Regions from separate parts of the Pseudomonas cremoricolorata genome, predicted to be linked through region 2. Evidence: riboswitches for the same ligand, from Rfam matches in the RefSeq annotation. Region 2 holds a riboswitch; each other region holds the start of a gene.

Evidence for each region. A riboswitch is a leader RNA that binds a small molecule or an ion and turns the genes downstream of it on or off. The one in region 2 is predicted to bind cobalamin.
Region 1: another riboswitch for cobalamin. It lies ahead of LK03_RS18100 (CbtB domain-containing protein); the one in region 2 lies ahead of cobO (cob(I)yrinic acid a,c-diamide adenosyltransferase).
Region 3: another riboswitch for cobalamin. It lies ahead of LK03_RS16840 (ABC transporter substrate-binding protein); the one in region 2 lies ahead of cobO (cob(I)yrinic acid a,c-diamide adenosyltransferase).

Annotation. Positions count from the first base shown of each region.
Region 1 covers NZ_CP009455.1:3,987,620-3,994,127, reverse strand. Annotated here, with positions in the region: gene LK03_RS18120 (response regulator transcription factor) at 5-619, opposite strand; gene cobM (precorrin-4 C(11)-methyltransferase) at 892-1,638, opposite strand; gene LK03_RS18110 (cobalamin biosynthesis protein) at 1,672-2,073, opposite strand; gene LK03_RS18105 (CbtA family protein) at 2,075-2,764, opposite strand; gene LK03_RS18100 (CbtB domain-containing protein) at 2,775-2,960, opposite strand; cobalamin riboswitch at 3,071-3,298, opposite strand; cobalamin riboswitch at 3,361-3,568, shown strand; gene cobW (cobalamin biosynthesis protein CobW) at 3,669-4,739, shown strand; gene cobN (cobaltochelatase subunit CobN) at 4,743-6,508, shown strand, end outside.
Region 2 covers NZ_CP009455.1:4,759,327-4,765,834, reverse strand. Annotated here, with positions in the region: gene hda (DnaA regulatory inactivator Hda) at 1-372, shown strand, start outside; gene LK03_RS21445 (C40 family peptidase) at 512-1,159, shown strand; gene LK03_RS21440 (C40 family peptidase) at 1,296-1,838, shown strand; gene LK03_RS21435 (PQQ-dependent sugar dehydrogenase) at 1,916-3,235, opposite strand; cobalamin riboswitch at 3,354-3,575, shown strand; gene cobO (cob(I)yrinic acid a,c-diamide adenosyltransferase) at 3,701-4,312, shown strand; gene LK03_RS21425 (cobyrinate a,c-diamide synthase) at 4,309-5,604, shown strand; gene bluB (5,6-dimethylbenzimidazole synthase) at 5,601-6,251, shown strand; gene cbiB (adenosylcobinamide-phosphate synthase CbiB) at 6,248-6,508, shown strand, end outside.
Region 3 covers NZ_CP009455.1:3,701,691-3,708,198, reverse strand. Annotated here, with positions in the region: gene LK03_RS16860 (phytoene desaturase) at 1-55, shown strand, start outside; partial or broken gene LK03_RS16855 (phytoene/squalene synthase family protein) at 52-984, shown strand; gene LK03_RS22040 (sterol desaturase family protein) at 905-1,462, opposite strand; gene LK03_RS16845 (DUF1624 domain-containing protein) at 1,704-2,870, shown strand; cobalamin riboswitch at 2,898-3,096, shown strand; gene LK03_RS16840 (ABC transporter substrate-binding protein) at 3,224-4,231, shown strand; gene LK03_RS16835 (FecCD family ABC transporter permease) at 4,252-5,247, shown strand; gene LK03_RS16830 (ABC transporter ATP-binding protein) at 5,244-6,032, shown strand; gene LK03_RS16825 (pseudoazurin) at 6,049-6,489, shown strand; gene LK03_RS16820 (OprD family porin) at 6,486-6,508, shown strand, end outside.

The DNA.
Region 1 (6,508 bases), 770 kb from region 2:
GTGCTCAGTTCACTTGGTTGCGTTTGGCTAGGTCGACCATCTCCACCAGCGACTCGGTCTTGAGCTTGTCCATGATGCGTCCGCGGTAGGTGCTGATGGTCTTGGCGCTGAGGTTCATCTTTTCCCCGATGAACTTGTTGCTTTCGCCGCGGGTGAGGCGACGCAGCACTTCCACCTCACGGTTCGACAGGCTCGCCAGGCGCGCCGACTCGCTTTCCAGCGAGCTGCTGTTGACGGCCATCTGCGGGAAGGTCGAATAGCCTTTGACCAGGGCCTTGAGGGCGAAGATCAGCGAGTCGAGGTCTTCGTCCTTGTTGACGAAAGCCGAGATGCCGGCGTCCAGACAGCGCCGCACGTAGAGATCGGCAGGTTGGCCGGTGAGGACCATGATCTTGGGGGCGGGCTCGAGCAGTTGCAGGCGCTTGATCACCTCCATACCGTCCAGGCGTGGCAGGCCGATATCGAGGATGACAACGTCGGGGTGCAGTTTGCGAGCCATTTCAACCGCCTGCATGCCGTCGCTGGCGGTGCCGACCAGGTCGAAATGCTGGTTCTCGAGCAACATGCTTACGGCAAATCGAATGGCAGCGTGGTCATCGACTACCAGTACGCTTGTCATGGGAAAACTCCTGTCGGAAAGGTGGTCCGTTTCCTGAAATCACCCAGGAACACGTCGCTGCCTCAGCAGAGGACGCGCACCATACGTCGAATCTGGCGGCTTAGTAATGGCGGACAGAGAAGTGTTGAAAAAGCCTTGATGATCTGACGAAAAATCCTACAAGCGAAGGTGATGAGTGCAGTCTAGGCGACGCCTGACGTCCTACGCAGGGGAGACGATGGAAGGCGCCTTCCCGGCAGTGCAGGCGAGGTGCAACGGGTGAGCGTTGCGGCTCAGGGGCGATACAGGTGGGCGTGGCTGGCGCGGTAAAGTGCCGACTCGGAGAACGGCGCATCGCCCAGCACTGGACCGACCAGGATCAGCGCAGTACGCCGAAAGCCCTTGGCGTTGGTGAGGTCGGCGATATCTTCGAGCGTACCCAGCACCCAGTCCTGGTCGGGCCAGGTGGCACGGTGCACCACTGCCACCGGGCACCGGGCACCGTAATGCGGCAGCAACTGGGTGACGATTTGCGGCAGATGCCTGACGCCCAAGTGGATCGCCAGGGTGCAGCCATGCCGGGCCAGATCGGCCAGTTGTTCACCCGCAGGCATGGGTGAGCTGTCGCCGTAGCGGGTGAGGATGACCGTTTGCGCGACGCCGGGCAGGGTGAGTTCGCAGCCCAGCAGTGCGGCACTGGCCGCGGTGGCGGTCACACCGGGAATGATCTGGTAAGGAATGTCGAGCAGGCGCAGCCTGGCGATCTGTTCGCCGATGGCACCATACAGGCTCGGATCGCCGCTGTGCACGCGAGCCACGTCCTGGCCTTGGCGGTGCGCGTGGTCGATGGCCTCGATGATCTGTTCGAGGTTCATCTCGGCGCTGTTGAGCACCTGCAGCGCCTGGTGCCCTTCAAGCACCGCCGCTGGAACCAGCGAGCCTGCGTAGATGATCACCGGGCACTGACGGATCAGGCGCTGGCCCTTGACCGTGATCAGCTCCGGGTCGCCAGGGCCGGCACCGATGAAATAGACCGTCATGAAAAGTCCTTGCTGCGGGTCGAAAGGGCGCGATTATCCGCGTCCAGCCAGCGCAAGGGTAGCCTTGCCTGCGACACGCCGCTCGACCCACAGGCGCGCTGACCCTTCGGCGCAGGTGGCGGCCACCAGCGCGGCGCTCTCGGCCACACCCCAGCAGCCGGTGTGGGCGAAGGCGCTGGCCGAGCGTTGGCTAAGCTGGACGACGACCCCGTTCAACGTGGCGGCATCGAAGGTCAGCAGCGGTAGACCCAGCTGCGCGGCCAGCGCTACAAGTCCCGGTTCAGCAGCCTTCAGGTCGATGCTGGCGATGGCCTTGAGCGAGGCAACCGCCAGACCCTGCTGGTGCAAGGTGTCGTGCAGCAGCGCCGACAGCGCCTGCACCGAGCAGCCGCGTTGACAGCCGAAGCCGGCATACAGCGCCGGCTCAGCGGGCATGTCAGGCACGCGCGCCGCGCCGGTACAACCAGGCGCTGAGCAGCCCCAGGGCCAGCCAGAAGGCGGCGTTGGTCAGCCATGAAGCGAGCTTGAACTGTGCCTCCAGGGCCTCGGGGGCCAAGCTTGCGTGCATTTCCGGTTGCGGTGCGCCGACCACATGCGGCGCTACCAGCAAGGCAGCGCCGAGCAGCTTGAACAGCCACGAGCGGGCGAAGACCATCAAGCCCAGGCCTGCTGCGGTAGCAGCGGCGGTGGCGATCCACCAGGTCTGTCGCTGCCCCAGATCGGCGGCGGCAGTGCCCGGCAATTCCGGCGGCAAGCCCAGGGTCGGTGCCAGGCAGAACACGGCAAAGCCAGCCAACCCCCACAGCGCGCCGGTGGCAACCCTGTTCGGCTCGCGCAGGCTATAGAGCGCGGCCAGCATCAGGGCGAAACCGACCGCGACCACCAGGTTGCCGCCTGTGGTCGACAGTACCCGCTGCCAGCCGTCTTGCGGCGCCCAGGCTTCGGCGCTGTGTTCGTGAGTAGCGGCGCCCTCGGGGTGTTCGTGCTGCGTGGCCACCGGTTCGGCGACCTCGAAGGTTTCGGCCTGGAGAATCAGCGGGCTGACCCACAGGCTTTGCAGCGCAGTCAGCAGCAGCGCGGCGAGCAGGCCACTGAACCCGGCGGTGCGGGCGATACGAGTGATCATGGCGGCGGTCTCAGTGGCAGGGGAAGGCGGCGCTGTGGCGGGTGTCGTGGGCGGCGTTGTGCACCGCTTCGATGTGCGAGAAGCCGGCGAAGTACACCAGGCACAGGCCCAGCAGGCTGGCGCCGAGGGCGACCGTGATGCGCTGGCTCAGGGTGGTGGGGGTGACCAGGGTAGGTTTGGCGCTGGTGATGGGCATGACGCGTTCCTCTGCTGACTGAAAGACAGACTCTTCGAAGGCAGGCCACGCGCGAACGCCCCAGCACCGGACGGCACTGAGGCAGACGACAGCGCCCGCCCACCGCGGGGTGTAGATCGACGCATCAGGCCGGTCTCCGGGCTGGCGAGCGGAAGCAGGGCTTCCAGTGCGTGGCATCGTCCTTCCCAGGCCGTTGCAGTGGCCCAGTGGTCAAGACGCCTGGCTCGCTTACCGTTGCGGGGGCAGCACCGGCCTTGTCCTGTCTGCCTGGGCAGCACGGACGCACCGGTTTCCCGTTTCACCCCAATACAAGGGGCACCTGAACGTAAGTGCGCTAGCAAATCATGGGGCGTATTTCCCGTCAATCACCGCCAGCGGTTGACCGTCTGGCAGGCACTGCGTAGCCTTGCCGCTTCGAGGTTCTCGGGTGGCTGTCTTTGCCCATCCGAGCTAAGACGGGAACGCGGTAAAGGCCGCGGCTGCCCCCGCAACTGTAAGCACCGAAGCACATCGACACGGCCACTGCGCAGCTGCGGGAAGGCGTCGATGTCCAAGCTCTTGATGAGCCCGGTGCAAGCCAGGAGACCTGCCTCGGACGGCTTTCGACTATCAACCGGGCGGGGTGATCCGGTGGCGAGCACGCTCGGCCAGCCTGGCCGCAGGCGATCGTCCCGCATGCCCGCGCCATCCTGCCAAGGGCACCGATCCATGAAAACACTGGCCAAGCTCCCCGTTACCATCGTCACCGGCTTCCTCGGCTCGGGGAAAACCACGTTGCTGCGGCACATGCTCGACAATGCCCAGGGCCGGCGGATCGCGGTGATCGTCAACGAGTTCGGTGAGCTGGGTATCGACGGTGACATCCTCAAGCAATGCAGCATCGGCTGCAGCGAAGAGGAGGCCACCGGCCGGGTCTATGAACTGGCCAACGGCTGCCTGTGCTGCACGGTGCAGGAAGAGTTCTTCCCGGTGATGCGCGAGTTGGTGGCGCGCCGGGGCGACCTGGACCACATCCTCATCGAAACCAGTGGCCTGGCCTTGCCCAAACCTTTGGTGCAAGCGTTCCAGTGGCCGGAAATTCGCAATGCCTGCACCGTCGATGCGGTGATTACCGTGGTCGACAGCCCGGCGGTCGCCGCCGGCACCTTCGCCGCCTACCCCGACCAGGTCGACGCCCAGCGCAAGCTCGACCCAAATCTGGACCACGAATCGCCGCTGCACGAGCTGTTTGCCGACCAGTTGGCCAGTGCTGACCTGGTGGTGCTGAACAAGGCTGACCTGATCGACGCCGAGGGCCTGGCCAAGGTCCGCGCCGAGGTGCAGGAAGAACTGCCGCCTGCGGTGAAAGTGATCGAAGCCAGCAGCGGTCGTCTGCCGCTGGAGGTGCTGCTGGGTCTTGGCGCCGAGTCGGAGGTGCACATCGATGGCCGCCGCACCCACCACGATTCGCACCACGACGAAGACGGCGAGCACGACGACCACGACCACGACGCCTTCGATTCGATTTCCCTCGACCTGCCCGAAGCCGACGAGCGCCTGCTGCTCGATGCGCTGGGCCAGTTGGTGGCCGAGTTCGGCATCCTGCGCGCCAAGGGCTTCGCGGCAGTGCCCGGCAAACCCATGCGCCTGCTCATCCAGGGCGTTGGCAGCCGCTTCGACAAGCACTTCGACCGCCCATGGCGCAGCGATGAAGCGCGCATCACGCGCCTGGTGCTGATCGGCCAGGACCTCGACGCCGCGGTGCTCGAAGCGCGCCTGCGCCAGGCCCTGGGCGCCTGATCGATGCACCTGCTGCGCACCCAGCCCGGCGGCTTCGTACCCGACGATAGCATCGCCGACCTGGGCCAGACCCCAGCCGAGCTGGTGATTCTGTGCAGCGGTGATTCGCACCTGGCGCTGCTGGCCGAAACCGCCGAGCAGTTGCCGGCGGATTTCCCCAGCGTGCGCCTGGCCAACCCGATGCAGGTGCAGAACCACGCCTCGGTCGACCTGTACGTCGATGAGGTGCTGCGTCACGCCAAGGTCATCCTGCTGTCGCTGCACGGCGGCGTCGGCTACTGGCGCTATGGTGTCGAGCAACTGGTCGAGCTGGCCGCGCGCGGGGTACAGCTGATTCTGGTGCCCGGCGATGACCGTCCCGACCCCGAGCTGACCGACCTGGGCAGCGTGCGCGACGCCCGCGCCGAGCGGCTCTGGCACTACCTACGCCAGGGCGGCAAGGCCAATGCGCTGAACCTGTTCAACTGCATCGCCAGCACCTGGCTGGGCCGCGATTACGCCTGGCATGAGCCCGAGCCCTTGCCGCGCACCAGCGTCTATCATCCGCGCATCGCCAATGCCGGCCTGGCCGACTGGTACGCCGACTGGCAGGTCGACTTCCCAGTGGCGCCGCTGCTGTTCTATCGCTCGCACCTGCAAGCGGCCAATACCGGGTTCATCGACCAGTTCTGCGCGCGGATGCGTGCCGCTGGGCTCAACCCGCTGCCCATCGCCGTTGCCAGCCTAAAAGATGCCGCCTGCCTTGAGCAGGTGCAAGCCTGGATGGACGAGGTCGAAGCTGAAGTGGTGGTCAACACCACAGGTTTTGCCCTGTCCAGCCCGGAGCGCCCCAACCTGCGCCCGCTGCGCCGTGACGTGCCGGTGTTGCAGGCCATCTGCGCGCAAGACAACCAGCCTGCCTGGGAGCAGAGCGAGCAGGGCCTCGGTGCGCGCGACCTGGCCATGCACATCGTGCTGCCGGAACTGGACGGGCGCATCATCAGCCGGCCGATCAGCTTCAAGGACCTGGCCTGGCGCAGCGAGCGCAGTCAGGCCGATGTGGTCTGCTACCGTGCGCACCCCGAGCGCATGGATTTCGTCGCCGAGCTGGCGCGGCGCTGGGTCAACCTGGCGCGCCTGCCCAACGGGCAGAAACGCGTGGCCCTGGTGCTGGCCAACTACCCGACCCGCGACGGACGCATCGGCAATGGCGTCGGCCTCGACACCCCGGGCGCTGCGCTGAACATTCTTCGTGCCCTGCAACAGCAGGGCTATCCGCTTGACGCGCTGCCTGAAAGCGGCACCGCCTTGATTCAGCAGTTGCTGGGCGGCGTCACCAACGATCTTGAGCAGCTCGACCAGCGCCCCTGCGCGCAGAGCCTGAGCCTTGACGACTACCAGCGCGCATTCGCCCAGTTGCCGGAAAGCAACCGCCAGGCGGTGTTGCAACGTTGGGGCTCGCCTGAACACGACCCGATGTTTCGCAGTGGGCGGATGATGATCGCCGGGCTGCGCTTTGGCCTGACCTTCGTCGGTATCCAGCCGGCACGCGGTTATCAGCTCGACGCCAGCGCGGTGTACCACGACCCCGACCTGGTGCCGCCGCATGGCTACCTGGCGTTCTATTTCTGGTTGCGCCATGCCTACGGTGCCGATGCGCTGGTGCACGTGGGCAAGCACGGCAACCTGGAGTGGCTGCCGGGCAAAGGCGTGGGGCTCTCGGCGCAGTGCTGGCCGGATGCGTTGCTCGGGCCGTTGCCCAACGTCTACCCGTTCATCGTCAACGACCC
Region 2 (6,508 bases):
AAGGCGGACTGGGAGGAGGCGATGTTCCACCTGTTCAACCGCCTGCGCGACAGCGGTCGCCGGCTGCTGCTGGCGGCCAGTAGCTCACCGCGGGAATTGCCTATCCGCCTGCCTGATCTGAAGTCGCGCCTGACCCTGGCGCTGATTTTCCAGATGCGCGGCCTTTCCGACGAAGACAAGCTCCGCGCGTTGCAGTTGCGTGCCTCGCGCCGTGGCCTGCAGATGACCGACGAGGTCGGGCATTTCATCCTCACCCGTGGCACGCGCAGCATGAGCGCCTTGTTCGACTTGCTCGAACGCCTCGATCAGGCCTCGTTGCAGGCTCAACGCAAGCTGACCATTCCTTTTTTGAAGGAAACTTTGGGCTGGTAATACTTGGGGTGTTAACGACCGAAGTATGCCTTTGAACCCGGCAAAACGGAAAAGTCACATTTTTTTCCATAAAATTTGCAAATGGGTCTGATAGACGGCATAGTTTCCACCTTCCAAAACCCATGCCACGGTCGTGCTCATGCTAAATCGCTTCGCACCCCTCGTGCCCCTAGCACTTGTGACCCTGCTGTTAGGCTGTGCTTCGCAAAGCACCGTCACCCAGCCGCAGGTTCAACCGCAGGTCACCGCTCAATCGTCTGCCAAGGCCAAACCATCGGCCTCTTCCGTATTTACCGAGCAAGACCTGGCAATTCTCGAAGACGAAGAGCAACCCACCTTCCCCAGCGCCAGCAAGCCTTACCAGATGCCTGGTCTGGCTGACAGCATCCTCGAACGCGGCATGGCGCTGATCGGCACCCGCTACCGTTTCGGTGGCACTTCGGAACAGTCCGGTTTCGATTGCAGTGGTTTTATCGGCTACCTGTTCCGCGAGGAGGCTGGCATGTCGCTGCCACGCTCGACCCGCGAGATGATCAACGTCGACGCGCCCAAGGTTGCGCGCAACAAGCTCAAGCCTGGTGATCTGCTGTTCTTCAGCACCAATGGTCGCGGCCGCGTGAGTCATGCCGGCATTTATCTGGGCGATAACCAGTTCATTCACTCCAGCAGCAGCCGCAGCGGTGGCGTGCGCATCGACAGCCTCGGTGACCGCTACTGGAGCAAAACCTTCATGCAGGCCAAGCGCGCCCTGGCCATGGCACCGACCACCAATATCGCACGCAACTGATTGCACACGCTGTGGTCAGTACACACGGCGGTTAGCTGAAAAGCTAACCGCCGTGTGCGTTTAGAAAAACAAGCTAACCTAATTTCTCAACTCTTTTCGGCTGCGGCCGACTCGTTCCTGACAGGACGTTCCGACCATGAAGACAATGGTGCGCTTCGCTTTCCTGATGTCTGTGGCCTTGCTGACGGCGTGCTCCAGCCGTGCGCCTGCCCCTGCTCCCGCCCCGGCGCCCAAGCCGCAGGTGGTATTCAACACCCAGCCAAGCTTCTCGCCCGTGGCCTCCGATGTGCTGTTTCGTGCCATTGGTCTGGTCGGCACGCCTTATCGCTGGGGCGGCAATACCCCCGATTCGGGCTTCGATTGCAGTGGCCTGATCAAGTACGTGTATAACGACGCCGCCGGCATCAGCCTGCCGCGCTCGACACGGGAAATGATCGTCATGCAGGCGCCTAGCGTGAACCTCAACGCCTTGCAATCAGGCGACATCGTCTTCTTCGCCACCAACGGCGGTTCGCAAGTGAGCCATGCCGGCATTTACGTCGGTGAAGGGCGCTTCGTTCACGCGCCGCGCACCGGTGGCACCGTACGCCTGGACTACCTGTCCAACAGCTACTGGTCCAAAGCCTACCTGCAGGCCAAGCGCATCATTCCGGCCGGGCACCTGGCGCAGAATCCCTGATTGGGCAGCGACCGAAGCGCTGCAATGGCGCTTCGGTCAGTCTCGATACCACCCTTAGCCCAACCCCGCGTGAAACCTCACGGCTTCGCCGCCGTCACCCGCCAGATCACGTTGCCCACATCATCGGCCACCAGAACCCCGCCATGCTTGTCATTGGCTACGCCTACCGGCCGGCCCATGGCCTTGCCCTGGTCATTGACGAAGCCGCTGAGCAGGTCTCGTGGCTCGCCCTGGGGTTTGCCGTCGTTGCCGAACGGCACGAACAACACTTTGTAGCCGCTCAGCGGTTTGCGGTTCCACGAGCCATGCTGGCCGATGAACACGCCCTTGTCGAACGGCGCCGGCAGCATGCCGGGCCGGGCGAAGGCCAGGCCCAGTGAGGCGGTGTGCGGGCCAACGGCGTAGTCAGGGGCGATGGCGCTGGCAACCTTGGCCGGGTCCTGCGGGGTGACCCGCACGTCGACATGCTGGCCGTAGTAACTGTAGGGCCAGCCATAGAAAGCGCCGTCCTTGACCGAGGTGATGTAGTCGGGGACCAGGTCGCTGCCGATCTCGTCGCGTTCGTTGACGGCAGTCCACAGCGCCCCGGTGTGCGGCTCCCAGTCCATGCCGTTGGGGTTGCGCAGGCCGGTGGCGAACAGTCGCTGCTGCTTGCTGGCGAGATCGACTTCCCAGATCGCCGCGCGGCCTTGCTCTTGCTCCAGGCCGTTTTCCCCGACGTTGCTGTTGGAGCCGACGGTGACATAAAGCTTCTTGCCATCGCGGCTGGCGAGAATGTTCTTGGTCCAGTGGTGGTTGAGCGGCCCGCCTGGCAGATCGACGACCTTCTCGCCTGGGTCGCGTAATTGCATGGCGTTGTCGGCGTAGCGGAAATGCAGCAGCTTGTCGGTATCGGCAACGTAGAAGTCATTGCCCACCAGGGCCATGCCGAACGGCGAGTTCAAGCCCTCGACGAAGGTCGTGCGAATTTCCGCCACGCCGTCGTGGTCGGCGTCGCGCAGCAGCGTGATGCGATTGGCGCTGGGCACGCCCGCGCCAGCACGCTTCATGACCTTCTCCATGACCCAGCCGCGGATGCCGCTGCTGTCGTCTGGCTTGGGTGGCGCGTTGGTTTCCGCTACCAGCACGTCGCCATTAGGCAAAACGTACAGCCAGCGCGGGTGGTCGAGGTCGTCGGCGAAGGCCTGCACCTGGGTGCCAGGGGCGGCAGTGGGCTTGCCACCGTCCGACCAGCCAATCGCCGGGGCGATGTTCAGGGTAGGGATGAGGGTCTTGTTCGGCGGCGGCAGGTTGGGGTTGGGGCCGGTGCCGTCGGCGACGCTCAGCCTGGCAGTTTCGCCGCAGGCCACCAGGCTGGCGCCGATGGCCAGCAGTACACCGATACGCAATGGGAACATGCCGCGATCCTCCGGGAATGGGACACCACTGACCTTTATGAGAAGACGACCGACCGGGTGGTTCATTCCGGCGCGTCCGGCGGTCCATTTCATTGACGCTCCGGGTGCAACCCTCTAACCTTCGCGGCGTGTTTCAGGTGCCCCGTGGAGCGATTTCCAGGCGGGGTGAAACTGGGAAGCCGGTGGTCGCCTTGCAGGCGCGAGTCCGGCGCTGCCCCCGCAACGGTAGGTGAGTCAAGCCACGCGCAGCGCCACTGGGTCGATCCTGGGAAGGCGCGCGGCGGCCAGGGCCATGGCCCTGCTCACGAGCCCGGAGACCGGCCTGTCACTGCCAAACGGCATCACGGAGGGTGATGCGCGGTGCTCCGTGGCTTCAGGCCATGGCTGCTGCGCGCCCCTGTGCCTGCCTGCCTATTAGATCTGTCGGCGCGGCTGCCTTGCCGCCCACAGCCCGCGGAGACCCCCATGAGCGAATCCCCAGAGCGCGACGAACGCCACCTGGCGCGGATGCTGCGCAAGAAAGCCATCATCGACGAGCGCATTGCCAACTCGCCCAATGAATGCGGCCTGCTGCTGGTGCTCAGCGGCAACGGCAAGGGCAAGAGCAGCTCGGCCTTCGGCATGCTCGCCCGGGCCATGGGCCATGACATGCGCTGCGGCGTTGTGCAGTTCATCAAGGGCCGCAACAGCACCGGTGAAGAGCTGTTCTTCCGGCGCTTCCCCGAGCAGGTCAGCTACCACGTGATGGGCGAGGGCTTCACCTGGGAAACCCAGGACCGCCAGCGCGATATCGCCGCCGCCGAAGCCGCCTGGGCGGTGTCGCGGCAGTTGCTGCAAGACCCGGCCGTACAGTTCGTGGTGCTCGATGAGCTGAACATTGCCCTCAAGCATGGCTACCTCGACCTTGAGCAGGTGCTCAACGACCTGCAGGCGCGCCCGCCGATGCAGCACGTGATCGTCACCGGCCGCGGCGCCAGGCCCGAGCTGATCGAGCTGGCCGACACCGTCACCGAGATGGGCATGCTCAAGCACGCCTTCCAGGCCGGTATCCGCGCGCAGAAGGGCGTGGAACTGTGAGTGACCGCCGTGCCTGCCCGGCGGTGCTGATCGCCGCCCCGGCCTCGGGCCAGGGCAAGACCACCGTCACCGCCGCCCTGGCGCGGCTACACCGCAACCTCGGCCGCCGCGTACGGGTGTTCAAGTGTGGCCCGGACTTTCTTGACCCGATGATCCTCGAACGCGCCAGCGGTGCGCCGGTGTACCAACTCGACATGTGGATGATCGGCGAGGCCGAGAGTCGGCGCTTGCTGTGGCAAGCCGCCGGGGAAGCCGACCTGATTCTCATCGAAGGGGTCATGGGCCTGTTCGATGGCACGCCGTCCAGTGCCGATCTTGCGCGTCACTTCGGTGTGCCGGTGCTGGCGGTGATCGACGGCACCGCCATGGCGCAGACTTTCGGTGCGCTGGCCCTGGGCCTGGCCCGCTACCAGCCTGACCTGCCGTTCGCCGGGGTGCTGGCCAACCGGGTTGGGAGCCTGCGTCACGCGCAGTTGCTCGAAGGCAGCTTGAGCGAGGGCCTGCGCTGGTACGGCGGTTTGTCCCGCGAGCGCGGTATCGAGCTGCCCAGTCGCCATCTGGGACTGGTCCAGGCCAGCGAGCTGAACGACCTCGATGCGCGGCTTGATGCGGCCGCCCAGGCCCTGGGCGAGAGCTGCGATGCGGCCCTGCCGCCGGCAGTGACCTTCGCTGCGCCACAACCGGCGCCCGTCACCCCGAGCCTTGCCGGCGTGCGCATCGGCGTGGCGCGCGACGAAGCCTTCGCCTTCCTCTACGGCGCCAACCTCGAGCTGCTCCGCGCCCAGGGTGCCGAGCTGGTGTTCTTCTCGCCGTTGCACGATGCCCGGTTGCCCGAAGTCGACAGCCTGTACCTGCCCGGTGGCTACCCCGAACTGCACCACCAGGCGCTGGCGGCGAACGCAACGATGCTGGCCGCCATTCGCCAGCACCACGCTCAAGGCAAACCGCTGCTGGCTGAATGCGGCGGCATGCTCTACCTGCTCGACGGCCTGACCGATGTCGACGGTCAGCGCGCCGAGCTGCTCGGCCTGCTGCCCGGCGAGGCGAGCATGCAAAAGCGCCTGGCCGCGTTGGCCTTGCAGGCGGTCGAGTTGCCCGAAGGCACCTTGCGCGGGCACACCTATCATCACTCGCTGACCACCACCGAACACACGCCCATCGCCCGTGGCCTTAGCCCCAATGGCGGGCGCGGCAACGAGGCGGTGTATCGGCTGGGGCGGCTGACGGCCTCGTACGTGCACTTTTATTTCCCTTCCAGTCCCGAGGCGGCGGCGGCGCTGTTGCGACCATGAGCGAACATGCCTTTTCCATGACCGAACGCGCTGCGGTGTACCGCGCCATCGGCGAGCGCCGCGACATGCGCCACTTCGCCGGCGGTGAAGTCGCCCCCGAGCTGCTGCGCCGTCTGCTCGGCGCTGCACACCAGGCCCCCAGCGTCGGCCTGATGCAGCCGTGGCGCTTCATTCGTATTACCCGCCGCGAGCTGCGCGGCGCTATCCAGGGGCTGGTCGAGCAGGAGCGCCTACGCACCGCCGACGCCCTGGGCGAGCGCTCCGATGATTTCATGCAGCTCAAGGTCGAAGGCATCCAGGACTGCGCCGAGTTGCTGGTGGCGGCGCTGATGGATCAGCGTGAAGCGCACATCTTCGGCCGCCGTACCTTGCCGGAAATGGACCTCGCCTCACTGGCCTGTGCCATCCAGAACCTGTGGCTGGCGGCCCGCGCCGAAGGCCTGGGGATGGGCTGGGTGTCGCTGTTCGACCCACAGGCACTGGGCCAGCTGCTGGGCATGCCGAGCGGTGCCAAGGCGGTGGCGGTGCTGTGCCTGGGGCCGGTCAAGGCCTTCTACGAGGCGCCGATGCTGGTGCAGGAACAGTGGGCCGAAGAACGCCCGCTGGATGACATGCTGTTCGAAAATGCCTGGGAGCGACGCCCATGAGCCTGGCCTTGCTATGTGTGGCCGGGGTTGCTCTGGATGCGCTGTTCGGCGAGCCACAGCGACGTCATCCGCTGGTGGCCTTCGGCAATTTTGCCAATGCCGTCGAGCGTCGCCTGAACGCCGGCGGCCGCGGTTGGCGCAGCCATGGCGTCAGCGCCTGGTTCATCACGGTGGTACCGCTGACCGTGCTGGCGCTGCTGCTGTCATGGTTGCCGCTGATCGGCTGGCTGGTCGATGCCCTGGCGCTGTACTGCGCC
Region 3 (6,508 bases), 1.1 Mb from region 2:
GATCGCCTCGGCCAAGGCCACTGCCGGGCTGATGCTCGAGGATCTGCACGCATGAATGCACCTGCCGCCGACCCGTTGCTGGCGCACGCCCTGAACAGCATCGCCGTGGGCTCGAAGAGCTTTGCCAGCGCGTCACGGCTGTTCGACCCCGATACCCGGCGCAGCGCAGTGCTGCTGTATGCCTGGTGCCGGCACTGCGACGACGTCATCGACGGCCAGCAGGCCGGCCACGATGCCGTGCTGTTGACCCCAGCCCAGGCTCAGCAGCGCCTGGCCGAGCTGCGCGCACAGACCCATGACGTCTACCTTGGCGCCCCAGCCCGGGAGCCGGCGTTCGCCGCCTTGCAGGAGGTGCAGCAGCGCCATGGCATCCACCGCCAGGAAGCGCTCGACTTGCTCGAAGGCTTCGCCATGGATGTCGACGAGCGCCAGTACCAGACCCTGGAAGACACCCTGCAGTACTGCTACCACGTCGCCGGGGTGGTCGGGCTGATGATGGCGCGCATCATGGGCACCCAGCAGGCGCAGGTGCTGCACCGCGCCTGCGACCTGGGCCTGGCCATGCAGCTGACCAACATCGCCCGCGACATCATCGACGACGCCAAGGTCGGACGCTGCTACCTGCCGCGCCAGTGGCTGGATGAGTTCGACCTGACCCCGGCCACCTTGACGCAGCCCCAGCACCGCCCCGCCGTGGCGCAAATGGCCCGGCGCCTGGTGGATCACGCCGAGCCCTACTACGCCAGCGCCGAAGCCGGGCTGGCGGCGTTGCCGTGGCGGTCGGCCTGGGCGGTGGCCAGCGCCGGCGCGGTGTATCGGCGCATTGGCATCAAGGTGCGTGCCGCCGGGCCGCGGGCCTGGGATGCGCGCACCTCTACCGGCAAAGGGGAAAAACTCGCAGCCCTCAGTGCGGGGCTGTGGACGAGCCTGAATCGGCGCCTGCGGCGCTATCCGCCGCGTGATCCGCAGTTGTGGACGCGTCCTTCGCCGCCCGCAACGGGCCTTGATGATGGGCGCGCAACTGCGCCTTGAGGCGCTCGACCGATGGCGCATAGAGGAATCCGAACGACACGCAGCCTTCGCGCCCGTGCACCGCGTGGTGCATCAGGTGCGCCTGGTACAGACGCTTGAGGTAGCCGCTGCGCGGCACGAAACGGAACGGCCAGCGACGGTGTACCAGGCCGTCGTGGGCAATGAAATACAGCAGGCCGTAGGCCGTCATCCCTGCGCCGATCCATTGCAGCGGCGCCCAGCCAGCGTTGCCCAGGGCGATGAGGATGATCGCCAGCACGGCAAAGACAACGGCGTATAGGTCGTTCTTCTCGAACAGGCCATGGCGCGGCTCATGGTGCGAGCGGTGCCAGCCCCAGCCAATGCCATGCATCAGGTACTTGTGCGCCAGCCAGGCGACCCCTTCCATGGCAGCCAAGGTGGTGAGAAAGACGACGAGGTTGGTCAGCATGGTGTTCGATTCGGCTCGTGGTGATGGGGCTTGGAGTCAATCAGGCGCTGCGACGTTCCACGCCGTTTCAGCGCTGGCAAGGCGTTTCGCAGTGAGTGCTCGACCCTAGCATGACCAGGGTCGTAAGGCTTGACCTGTGTAGGACAATTCTTCACTCAGGCGAAAAAAGCGTAGTGGCTGTCGCGGTAAACGATATAAGATAACATTTCGTTTGCCATCAACCCCTTGCCTGCGATTGCCCATGACAAGTGCCAATGCCACTCCCACCCTGCTCACCCAGCGCCTGCAGAGCATCGACGCTCTGCGCGGCCTGGTGATGCTCTTCATGTTGCTCGACCACGTTCGCGAAACCTTCTTTCTGCATCACCAGGTCGGTGACCCCATGGCCGTGGCCAGCACCGAACCTGTGCTGTTCTTCAGCCGTACCCTGGCGCACCTGTGTGCCCCGGTGTTCGTCCTGCTCACCGGTCTCTCGGCCTGGCTGTATGGCGAAAAACAGCAGAGCCGCCAGGCGGTCTCGGCATTTCTGTTCAAACGCGGGTTGTTCCTGGTGCTGCTGGAATTCACCGTGGTCAATTTCGCCTGGACCTTCCAGCTGCCGCCCAGCGTCGTCTACCTGCAAGTGATCTGGGCCATCGGCCTGAGCATGATCGCCCTCGCCGCGCTGGTGTGGCTGCCGCGATCAGCGCTGATCGCCCTGGGTGTGCTGATCATCGCCGGGCACAACCTGCTCGACGGTGTGCACTTCGGCGCAGACTCGCTGATGCACGTGCCATGGGCGATCCTCCACGACCGTGGCTGGCTCGACGTCTCCGAACATATGCGCCTGCGCACCTCCTACCCGCTGCTGCCGTGGATCGGGGTGATCGCCCTGGGCTATGCCATGGGCCCCTGGTTCGCCCGTGGCGCCAATGCCCAGGTGCGCCAGCGGCGTCTGTTGCTGGCTGCGGCCGCGGCGCTGCTGGGCTTCGTGGTGCTGCGCCTGATCAACGGCTATGGCGAGGCGCCGTGGAACAGCTACCCAAGCCTGGTGCAGACGCTGATGAGCCTGTTCAACATCACCAAGTACCCGCCGTCGTTGCTGTTCCTGTGCCTGACCCTGGGCTGCGGCCTGTTGCTGCTGCGCGGTTTCGAGCGCGCCGGGCAGGCGCGCTGGGTCGGGGTGCTGGCGGTGCTGGGTGCGGCGCCGATGTTTTTCTACCTGCTGCACCTGTACGTACTGAAAGTGGCCTATGTGCTGTGCGTGGCGATCTTTGGTCTGAACCAGGGCGACTACTTCGGCTTCGACGGCATGGGCGCGGTGTGGCTGTGCGCCGTGCTGCTGAGCGTGGCGCTGTACCCTCCGGTGCGTGCCTTCGCTCGGCTCAAGGCGCGCCGGCGCGACATCGCCTGGCTCAAATACCTGTGAAAGCCGTTCCCTGCCAGCGGCCGATGGTCTACCATGCCGGCCGCCGGTTTCCACCCAGGAATTAATAGGGAATCCGTGGCTCGCCAACGGCTGAGCTAAACGGAACTGCCCCCGCAACTGTAGGTGCCGAGCCTGCTCCATCGATGCCACTGGGCCTGCGCCCGGGAAGGCTGGAGCCGGGCGAAGACGCATCAGTCAGGAGACCTGCCGGCACACATTCACCGACCGGCGGGGTGTCCGGGACGGCCATCTGCACCCTTCCCAGGGTGGCGCCGCCTGCCTTTGCGCAGGCGGCCTCGACGATGCCTGTCCGTGTCGCAGCCCTGCCGCTGTATTCGATAGGAGATCGCCCAATGCTACGTTTCGCCGCCCTGCTCGCGGGCCTGGGTTTGTCTGGCCTGGCCCAGGCAGCCGCCACCCACTACCCGCTCAAGATCGACAACTGTGGCCAGCCGCTGAGCTTCGCCCACGCCCCGCAGCGCGCCGTGACCATCGGCCAGGCCGGCACGGAAATCCTCTACGCGCTGGGCCTGGGCGACAAGCTGGCCGGCACCTCGCTGTGGTTCAACGACGTGCTGCCCGAGTTCAAGACCCTCAACGACAAGGTCGAGCGCCTGGCCGACAACGACCCAAGCTTCGAGGCCGTGGTCGGCAAACGCCCGCAACTGGTCACCGCGCAGTTCGAGTGGATGGTTGGCGCGCAAGGCGTGGTCGGCACCCGCGAGCAGTTCCATGAGCTGAACATTCCCACCTACCTGCTGCCCTCCGACTGCGAAGGCAAGGACAACCTCACCGGCGCCGATGGCACGCGCACCCAGCAGTTCCAGGTCGAGAGCATCTACAAGAGCGTCAGCCAGCTGGCCGAGATCTTCGACGTGCAGGACCGCGGCGCCGCGCTCAATACCGATCTGCAGGCACGCCTGGCCCAGGCCAAGCAGCGCCTGGCGGGCAAGGACCTGTCGGGCACCACCGCGCTGTTCTGGTTCTCCAGCGCCGATCTGGACATCGACCCCTACGTGGCCGGGCGTCAGGGCGTGGCCGACTTCATGCTGCAGACCCTGGGCGTGCGCAACGTGGTGGAGTCCACCGAAGAATGGCCGACCGTGGGTTGGGAAACCCTGGCCAAGGCCAATCCGACCTGGCTGATCATCGCGCGCATGGACCGCCGCCGCTTCCCCGCCGACGACTACCAGAAGAAGCTGGAGTTTCTCCGTAGCGATCCGGTGGCGAAGAACCTCGACGCGGTCAAGGCCGGGCGCATCATCGTCCTCGACGCCGAGGCCATGCAGGCCGGTATTCGCCTGTTCCGAGGTCTGGAGACGCTGTCCAGCGCCTTCGCCAGCGGTAAGCCCGCACCGTGAGTGCGCGCCTGTTGCCGGCCATGGCGCTGGCGCTGCTGGCCCTGCTGGCGGCGCTGCTGGCCGGGGTCGCCATCGGCGAAACGCCGATTTCCCTCAAGCTGGTGTACCAGGTGCTGGCCAATCATCTGTGGCAGGCCGGTTACCCGCTCGACCCGATCGACGCCGGCATCGTCTGGAACTACCGCCTGCCACGCACGCTGGTCGCTGCGGCGTGCGGCGCGGGCCTTGCGACCTGCGGGGTGATTCTGCAGGCGCTGCTGCGTAACGCGCTGGCCGAACCCTACCTGCTCGGGCTGTCCGCCGGCGCCTCGACCGGCGCGGTGGCGGTCGGTTTGCTGGGCATTGGCGGAGCGGCGCTGTCGCTCTCGGCGGGCGCCTTCATCGGCGCGCTGTTTGCTTTTGCCCTGGTGCTGCTGCTGGCCCGCGCGGCAGGGCCGACGCACAACAATGCCCAGGTGATTCTGGCCGGTATCGCCGGCTCGCAACTGTTCAATGCCATCACCGCGTTTCTCATCACCAAATCGGCCACCGCCGAGCAGGCGCGGGGCATTCTGTTCTGGCTGCTGGGCAATCTCAGTGGCGTGCGCTGGCCGTCGGTCAGCCTCGCACTGCCGGTGGCGCTGCTGGGCCTGGCGATCTGCCTGTGGCACCGGCGCAGCCTCGATGCCTTCACCTTCGGTGCCGATTCGGCGGCCTCGCTGGGGGTGCCGGTGCGCCGTACCCAGTTGCTGCTGATCAGCTGCGCGGCGCTGGTCACCGCGGTGATGGTGTCGATCGTCGGCGCCATCGGCTTCGTCGGGCTGGTGATTCCACACGCCCTGCGTCTGCTGCTGGGCCCCGGTCACAGCCGCCTGCTGCCGGCCAGCGCCCTGGGTGGCGCATTGTTCCTGATCAGCGCCGATGTGCTGTCGCGCACCCTCATCACTGGCCAGGTGATTCCAGTGGGCGTGGTCACCGCGCTGATTGGCGCGCCAGTGTTCGCGTTGATTCTGATCAGCCGTCGGGGGGCACGATGAGCAACCTCAGCGACGTGCACCTGGCGCCGTTGCGCTGCGTCGAGCTGGGCCTGCGCGTGCGCGGCCATCAGTTGCTGCACGGCATCGACTTGCAGGTGCTGGCCGGCGAAACCCTGGGCATCGTCGGCCCCAATGGCTCGGGCAAATCCACCCTGCTCAAGCTGCTGGCCGGCCTGCGTGCGCCCAGCAGCGGCGCCGTGCAGTTGTTCGGCGAGCCGCTCGACAGCCTGCCGCGCCGGCGGGTGGCGCAGCGTCTGGCGCTGGTCGAGCAGCAGGCCGATACCCACGAGGCGATCCGCGTGTATGACGCGGTCGCCTTAGGCCGCACGCCCTGGCTGTCGGCCCTGGCGCCGTTCGCAGGCCAAGACCATGCGATCGTCGAACAAGCCCTGCGCGATGTCGATGCGCTGCACTTGCAACAGCGCCTGTGGGGCGAGCTGTCCGGCGGTGAGCGCCAGCGCGTGCACATCGCCCGCGCCCTGGCCCAGCGCCCGCAGGTACTGCTGCTCGATGAGCCGACCAACCACCTCGACATCCAGCATCAGTTGAGCCTGCTGCACTGCGTGCAGGCGCTGCCGGTGACCACCCTGGTGGCCTTGCACGATCTCAATCAGGCGCTGACCTGCGACCGCCTGGCGGTGCTCGAAGGCGGTCGCCTGGTGGCCCTCGGCGCGCCGTTCGAGGTGCTGACCCCGGCGCGCCTGCTGAGCACCTTCGGCGTGCACGCCCACTACCTCACCGATCCCTATGACGGCGCCCGCGTACTGCGCGTGCGCGCCCCCTGAACCAGGACGTTCCGTTATGTCGCTGTCCCCCGTCGCCGTACTGCTTGCCGGCCTGTTGCTGACGCCTGTGGCCGCCGCCGAGGTGTTCGAAGTGAAAATGCTCAACCGCGGTGCCGAGGGCGCCATGGTCTACGAGCCCGACCACTTGCGCATCGCCCCCGGCGACACGGTGCGTTTCGTGCCTACCCATGCCAGCCACAATGCCGCCACCCTTCCCGGCCTGCTGCCGCAGGGCGCCGAAGCGTTCAAGAGCAAGCTCAACCAGCCTGCCGAACAGGCCTTCGACGTACCCGGCCTGTATGGCATTCAGTGCATCCCGCATCTGGCGATGGGCATGGTCATGCTGATCGAAGTCGGCGAACGCAGCGCCTCGCCGGTGAGCCTGCCGGACAACCTGCCGGCGCGGGCCAGGAGCCGCCTGGAGGCGCAGTTGAGCCAGCTGGAGGCCGAGCGATGAAACGCGTGGTCCGCAGTGC